DNA from 2 places in the Streptomyces sp. NPDC002476 genome. Region 1 is predicted to be linked to the other one. Evidence: riboswitches for the same ligand, from Rfam matches in the RefSeq annotation. Region 1 holds a riboswitch; the other holds the start of a gene.
The links. Region 1 has a riboswitch for cyclic di-AMP ahead of ACFYXM_RS21815 (transglycosylase SLT domain-containing protein). Riboswitches for the same ligand answer to the same signal wherever they lie in the genome.
Positions count from the first base shown of each region.

Region 2: it holds a riboswitch for cyclic di-AMP, as region 1 does, so the genes downstream of both, ACFYXM_RS26410 (M23 family metallopeptidase) here and ACFYXM_RS21815 (transglycosylase SLT domain-containing protein) in region 1, are expected to answer to the same signal.

Region 1 covers NZ_JBIARH010000019.1:30,488-34,360, reverse strand. The annotation lists gene ACFYXM_RS21825 (SMI1/KNR4 family protein) at 1-98, opposite strand, end outside; gene ACFYXM_RS21820 (hypothetical protein) at 669-986, shown strand; gene ACFYXM_RS21815 (transglycosylase SLT domain-containing protein) at 1,140-1,910, opposite strand; cyclic di-AMP (ydaO/yuaA leader) riboswitch at 1,915-2,100, opposite strand; gene ACFYXM_RS21810 (heavy metal translocating P-type ATPase) at 2,771-3,873, opposite strand, start outside.
Region 2 covers NZ_JBIARH010000027.1:82,076-85,948, reverse strand. The annotation lists gene ACFYXM_RS26415 (PrsW family glutamic-type intramembrane protease) at 1-956, shown strand, start outside; gene ACFYXM_RS26410 (M23 family metallopeptidase) at 1,361-2,383, opposite strand; cyclic di-AMP (ydaO/yuaA leader) riboswitch at 2,581-2,732, opposite strand; gene ACFYXM_RS26405 (PP2C family protein-serine/threonine phosphatase) at 3,110-3,873, opposite strand, start outside.

The DNA of each region.
Region 1 (3,873 bases):
CGCCGGATCAGCGCCTCCGGTGTGGCGACGGCCCGCCTGCGGACGGATTCCGGCGCCCCGTCGATCATGTCCCGAAGTTGAGTCAGATCAGGTCTCACGACGCGGAGTCTGCCAGGCCCCGCCGGGCCCGTGCGACGGGCGGGACCGCGCGGGAGAGAACCGGACGAGACGGTCCGCGCGGGGCGCCGCACCGCCCCTCCTGTCGTCGAGCACCGTGTGCTTCGAGTCCGGCGAATCCGCCGACGACACCGATGGAACGCTTGAGCTTCCGCGGTACGGGGCCGGTAGCCGGCGCGAGCGCCTGGGGAGTGCTGAGCATTTCGGTCATCGTGCGTTTCCGATCAACAGGTGCGGTGGTTGAGCACGGGAGCGGTATCGCCTCCGGACGAGGACGTGATGAGTGGTTTCGTCGCTCCCAGCGCGACACGCAATCCCGACGAGTTCCTCAGGCCGAGGGGTGTTTACCTACGGAATCCGTTGTTTCAGAGCGATGATCCGGCGGTTCGGCGTAAGGAGTGCGTCGATTCGCGGGCGATTGGCGGGACAGGAATCGCAGGCGGCCCGGAGGGAAGGTTTCGCCCGTTCCGCATTCCGGAACGGACTCCGGGGCGCCAGGCGGCGCGCTCGCGCGGGTCGCGGATCCGCGGACCTGGTGTCAGCCTGGGTACATGACTTGGGCGTCATGGACCACTCGTGGTGTGTTCTCGGGGCGTGGAGGCGTGCTCACGGACGAGGTCGGCGTCCTGACCGGGGACCTGACCGTTCACACGACCTGGGCCGACGACACGGCTCAGGTGACCGTGCAGTACACGGGTGCGATCGACTGGTTCACCATGTCGGGCAGCCCCGTGCCCTGCAGCTCCGAGGAGGACAGCAGGCGTCTTCACGACGCGGCGGTGCACTCAGTCCGGGAGGGCGCTGCGGCGACGGTCCCCAGACCGCCGCTGCGGCGGCCGCAACGGCCGGCGGGCAGTGCCCTGGAGTGACCACGGGCGAAGTCCGCCCCGCCGGCGGGCGGGGCGGGGAAGCGACGGGGCCCCGGTACGACGCTACGGGATGCGCCCCTCGGGGAGCCGTGCGGCTTCCCGAGGGGCGCATCCCGTCGCTTCCGAACCGGCACGGGGCCGGGCCGGTATGGGTCAGTAGGCGCCGAAGACGTTGTCGATGGAGCCGTACTTGTCGGCGGCGTAGTTGCACGCGGCCGTGATGTTGGCGACCGGGTCGTAGCTGTCGAACGGCGTGCCGGGCACGTGGTAGGCGCGGAACGTCGGGTCGATGACCTGGAGCAGGCCCTTGGACGGCGTCCCGGCGACGGCGTTCGAGTCCCAGTTGTTGATGGCCCGGGGGTTGCCGGAGGACTCACGCATGACGTTGCGGTGGATGCCGTCGTAGCTGCCGGGAATGCCGTGCCGGGCCATGATGGCCAGCGATTCCCTGATCCAGCCGTCCAGGTTGTCCGTGTAGGAGACCGGTGCGGCGGTGACGGTCGCGGACGAGGCGCCGGAGGCACCGGTGGCGGCCTCGGACTCGGCACCGACGGCCAGCTTCATTCCCGGGCGGATGAGGGAGGGACTGCTCCCGATGATCTCCCGGTTGCTCTCGTACAGCTTCTGCCAGCCGCCTTCGACGGAATAGGTCTGCGCGATCTTGGAAAGGGTGTCCCCGGAGATCACGGAATGCGTGACGGTCGCGGCCTTCTGCGGGGAAACGCTTCCGGTGGTGACGGCGCCCGACACCGCGGCCTTTTCGGTGGTGGCGGCCTGGGCCGGGGCGGCCTGGGCCGGGGCGGCCGAGGCGAAACCCGCTCCGATCAGCGGAAGCACCAGGGCGACTCCGCCCGTGGCCGCGGCGATGAGGCCACGGGTCCGGAAAGTGGACGAACGGCGACGGTACGTACCCGTTGCGGTCATGGTGAATTCCTCTCCGTCGCCTGCGAGGTGAGCTGTCGGGTTCAGACTGGAGATGTCTGGCCGCATGGAATGCGACTTCACCCCGAGCCGTTCCGGATACCGGACCGGCGGCTTACCTGGTTCCCCCGCTCCTGCCGTGGACAAGTGGGTCGGTTTTTCGGACGGCGGCAGGATTCGGCGTTCCGTCCGGATTGACGGTGACCGTAGGCGAGAAAAGCGGAGCGGAACAAGCCCGTATTTTTTGATCACAATTGATTCGCATGATCAATTCACGGAATTCGCAGTAATCCACCTCACAGATCGAACTCGCCCCTCCTTGCGCGACAAGGGGAGCCGAATCGCGGACCGGCCCTCCGGCGGGTCTTTACGTGACTCACACCACAAATCGACAAAAGGGGCGTTCCGCTCATCCCCCAAACAACGCAAAAATTACCTAAAGCGACTTTACCGGCTAAATTTGCAACTCATTCTAAATGGAGACAAAAGGGACATCTCTTTCGTTCTGTCGCGTGCTCATCTGAACCGGTCGCGCGGGTCTTCGGCACCGCACAGCTGAACTCCCCCGTAAGCCGGGCATGCGGGGGCGGGCGTCGTCGCGGGCGGCCGGCACGGCGGTGTGGCCGTCCTCCTCCGGCCGTCCTCCTCCGGCCGTGCTCCTCCGGCCGTGCTCCTCCGGCCGTGCGACGAGTCCGGCCGCCGCCCGGCCGGTGCGCCGTCCCGCCCGTGCGGCGCACACCTGGTGCAGCGGCTCCCTTCCCGCACAGGAGGCTTCCGCCGCGCTCGTTCTCGGGGCGCAACGAGACGCCGCCCGCCCCGCGGCAGGGTTGTCCCGACCCGGGTGGCCGGGGCGCCCGCGGGATTCAGCGGTCGTTGCAGGCACGCCTCCACGCGGCGTCGCGCAGCAGTCGCAGCCCGTTGAGGCCGACGAGGACGGTGGAGCCCTCGTGCCCGGCGACGCCGAGCGGCAGCGGGAGGGTGCCTGCCAGGTCCCAGACGACCAGGCCTGTGATGAAGACGCCGGCGATCAGGAGGTTCTGCGCCACCAGGCGCCGGCACCGGCGCGAGAGGGCGACGGCGGTGGGGACGGCGGCGAGCTCGTCGCGGACGACGACCGCGTCGGCGGTCTCCAGGGCGAGGTCGGAACCCGCCCCGCCCATGGCGATGCCCGTGTGGGCCGCAGCCAGGGCGGGGGCGTCGTTGACGCCGTCCCCGACCACGAGGACCTTGCGCCCGGCGGCTTCCATCCCCCGCACCGCCGCCACCTTGTCCTGGGGCAGCAGCCCCGCCCGGACATCCTGGATCCCGACATCGGCGCCCAGACGAGCTGCGGCGCGCGGGTTGTCCCCCGTGACCAGCACCGGCGGGGTGCCGGTGAGCCCTGCGAGGCGGGTGACGGTGGCGCGGGCGTCGTCGCGCAGCCGGTCGGCCACACCGAGGACGCCCACCGGTGCGCCGTCGCGGGCGACCAGCACGGCGGTGCGGCCGTCCTCCTCCAACCGTGCGACGAGTCCGGCCGCCGCCCGGCCGGTGCGCCCGTCGAGCACCCGACCGGGGCTGCCGACGGCGACGGCACGGCCGTCCACCGTGGCGGTGACGCCGGTGCCGGGCGTGGAGGCGAAGTCCTCCACGGGCGGCGGCACGAGGTCGCGGGCGCGGGCCGCGTCGACGACGGCCCGCGCCAGGGGGTGCTCGCTGGGGCGCTCGGCCGCCGCGGCGAGGGCCAGGAGGGCGTCCTCGGTGAGACCGGATCCGGGCAGCGGACAGATGTCGGTGACGCGCGGGGCACCCTCGGTCAGGGTGCCGGTCTTGTCGAGTGCCACGGCGTCGACCTGGCCCAGTCGCTCCATCACGACGGCGGACTTGATCAGCACCCCGTGCCGTCCGGCGTTGGCGATCGCGGACAGCAGCGGCGGCATGGTGGCAAGGACCACGGCGCACGGCGAGGCCACGATCATGAAGGTCA
Region 2 (3,873 bases), on a different contig from region 1:
CCTCGGGTGTCGCCTCGGTGACCGCCGCGACGTTCTTCGTGCGGGCGGTGATGTCCCCGTTCGCGCACCCGCTCTTCACGATCCTGACGGGAACGGGCTTCGGGCTCGCCGCCGCCAGTGCCCGCAACCGGCGGTTGCGCCGCGTCGCGCTGCCGCTGCTGGGGCTCGTCCTCGCCATGGGCATGCACGCGCTGTGGAACGGGTCGGCCTCCTTCTTCGGACCACTCGCCTTCTACGCCGTGTACGCGGTGTTCATGGTTCCGCTCTTCGGCGTGGTGACCTGGCTGGTGATCTGGGCACGCCGACGCGAGCTGCGCGCACTCGCCGCGGAGCTGCCCGGCTACGCGGCGGCCGGCTGGCTGACCCCCGTCGAACCGCTCGCCCTCGCCTCCATGCGGGCCCGCGGCCTGGCCCGCGACGCGGCCCGTCGGCACCACTCCTTCGACGCCGGGGCCGGCTGGGGCAACCCGTACGGTCCGGGCCACGCACCGGGCACCGGAGCGGTTCACGGTCCGGGCCACGGAGCGGTGGCCCCGGTCGGCGCGCCCGTCCAGGCGCCGGTCCAGGCCCCGCCCCCGGCGCAGGGCGGGGCGCCCCGCAAGGAGCGCCGCAAGGCGCAGGCGCAGGCCAAGGCCCGGGGCAAGGCCGCCGCCCGTACCGTCGCCGAGTACGAGTCGTTCGCGATGTCGCTGGCCTCGCTCCGCCGCCAGGCCCGCCTCGGGACGGTGGGCCCCGATTTCGCCGCACGTGAACTGGAGCTGTTGCACCACCTCTGGCAGCGCAGGGACGTGGCCGCTCCTGCCCTCGCCTACGCCGCGCAGGCGGCGGGCCTCCTGCGCCCCTACCCGTTCCCGCCCGCCCCGGCCGCGTACTGGCCGGCGCCGGCCCCGGCCGCGTTCCCGCCGCCGCACCAGGCGTACGGCGGCTACAACCCGTACCAGCTGCCGCCCCGGTAGCCCCGGGCGCGCGCCGCGGATGCGCGAACGCCCCGGGAGCGCGATGCTTCCGGGGCGTTCGTGGAGACGGGCAGTTCGGCGGAGCGACCGGAGCGCGGCCCCCCGAGCACGATCCGCCGCCGGAACCAGAACAGTGCGCCCTCGTTCCCTGGGCGGAGTAGGCGTCGAGCACGGTGAACGACTGCGCCCCGTCGGCCGTCCGGCCGAAGACATGGCCGCCGAGGGCGAGCGGGAACACGGGAACACGAGAACACCTGAGGATCGGAAGAGCCCAGTTCGCGAAGGGAAGTCATGAATCGATCAACGTGTTCGCGCCAGAACGGTGCTCCGTGCATTCGCCGTGCGGCGGACGGCTGATCGGTGTTGTCCGCGCTGTCCGCCCGCGCATCGCCGACGCGGGTGCCTCAGATGTTGAGGCCCTTGCTCCGCAGCCAGCCCATCGGGTCCACGCCCGTGCCGTCGGCGGTGTGGATCTCCAGGTGGAGGTGGGGGCCCGTCACGTTGCCGGTCGCGCCGACCCGGCCGATGGTGTCCCCGGTGGAGACCTTCTGGCCGACCCCGACGCCGATCGAGGACTGGTGGCAGTACCAGATCTCCGTGCCGTCCTCCAGCTCCAGCACCGTGCGGTAGCCGTACGAGCCGGACCAGCCCGCCGACTTGATGGTGCCGCCGTGAACGGCCTTGACGGGGGTGCCCGTCGGCGCCGCGAAGTCGAGGCCGGTGTGGTGACCGGAGGACCACATCGTGCCGGCCTGGCCGTACGTCGAGGTGATCGTGTACGAGGTGGTCGGGACGGCGTAGCTGGCGGCGAGCTTGGCGAGCCGCAGGGCCTCGGCCTTCTTCTTCGCCTCCTCCTCCGCCTTCTTCTTCTCGGCGGCGGCCTTGGCCTCGGCGGCGTCCTGCTGCTTCTTGGCCTCGGCCGCGGCCTTCTCCGCCGCGGCCTTCTCCTGGGCCTCCCTGGCCTCCGCGTCGGCGGCGGCCTGCTGCTGCTCGGCCTGCTGGAGGATGCGGGCGCGCAGCGCCTCGCCCGCGTCGGTCGTGCCCTGCTCGGCCTCGGCGGTGGTGATGCCTGCGGTGGTGAGCGGGGCGGTGACGGGCGCGGCCCCGTCGTCCTCGGACTTGTCGGAGAGGAGGGCGCCCACGCCGGGAAGGGACTTGGCGTCGGGCAGGTTGTCCGCGATGGAGTCGGGAAGGGAGATGGACACCGGCGGCTTGCCCTGCGCGGAGGCCATGCCGCCCGCGCCGACCGCCGCGATGACGCCGACCCCGAGCACCGCGGAACTGCGGGCGAGTCCGTTGCGCTGCTTGGCGACCCGGTGCCTGCCGCGTACGGGGCGGACGGTCTCCTCGGTGGGGTTCCACTCGTCCCAGCCGCGCTCGCCGTCGACACCGAGGCCGGCGCCGGGCAGGGTCGCGGTGGCGGCCATGTCCGGTCCGATTCCGTGGTCCATGCGATCCGCGGTGCCGGGCACCGTGGTCATCCCGGCCGTTCCGTAGTCGGATCCGTAGCCGGGGCCCGCGCCATAACCGGGGCCGAAGTCGGTGCCGAACTCGGAACCGTACGCGGAATCGAGCCGGGCGGGGGCCTCGGGGGCAGGCTTGTTGGACGCCACGGGGGCGCACTCCTTTCCTTCCTTCTCGCCTACCGGGTTAGCTGACGGGTTCGGAGCAGGAAGGTCTCCTACGGACACCGCATCTCTCACGAGACCCGGATGTCCGATTCACCCCAGGGTGGTGGTTCCCCGGTTCCCTTTCGGGATTCGGCGCTCGCGCACGGTGCCGCCTCTGGCGACGGCTGGGACGACCGCGCTGCGTTATCGAACGTTAATAGACACCGGGCCCTGATTCCAAGCCGTTCCCACTGATCGTTCACGTCTTTGGCCTGGACTTTAGTGGACATCTCGGGGCGTATTCAGACGACTTGATCGGGCCTCAGTCAATACCCCGCGACTGATGTTGCGTCAAATGTTATGCGGAGCGGCGCCTTTCGATTACGTACGGTGGCACCCCGGTCCGCTCAGGCGCGCCCGGCGGCCCGGACGAACGTCCGCGGTCTCACGGGCGCACCCGGCCGACCGAACCCCCGGCCCTCTTGCACACGCCAGGCCACCCCCCGGCGCCCTTGTACACGCCCAGACGCCCCGGACCGTCCGTCATGCCGGTTCCGGCCCCACGATCCGGACGGTCCTGCGCCGCTCCGGCTGCCCCTCCGCCGGGCGCACGACCGCGAGCAGGGCCATGTCGTCGGTCGACTCGCCCCCCGTGTGCAGCCGTACGTCGTCGGTCAGCGCGGACAGCAGTTCCTCCGGCCCGGGAAAGATCCGCCCGCGCAGCCGGGCCGCCGGATCGTAGAAGTCCCCCTCGGCGTTCCGCGCCTCGGAGAGGCCGTCGGTGTAGAGGAGCAGTGTCGCCCCCGGCCGCAGATCCCACTCGTCCGTCCGGTCGGGCCACGCGCCCAGGTCCATCCCGAGCGGCAGCGCGGGCATCGAGGGCGCCAGCACGTCCAGCGCCCCGTCCGGGTACAGCAGGATCGGCTCGGGGTGGCCACGGTTGACGATCCGGACCCGGGACAGGCCGGCCGGGATCTCGGCCAGCACGGCGGTGGTGAAGCCCTCGACGACGTCGGGCCCGCCCCGGCGCGCTCTCCTCTCCCGCACCAGCGCCCGCTCCAGCCGACGCGCCACGCCCTCCAGCGAGCGCTCCTGTTCGGCCGCCTCCCGGAACGCCCCGATGACCACGGCGACCGTCTCCACGGCGTCGAGCCCCTTCCCTCGCACGTCACCGACCACCAGCCGCACCCCGTACGGGGTGTCCGTCACCGCGAACAGGTCACCGCCGACGAACTCGTCGGCCTGCGCCGCCTCGTACCGCGCCGCCACATGGAGCCCACCGATCCGGTCGAACGGCTTCGGCAGCA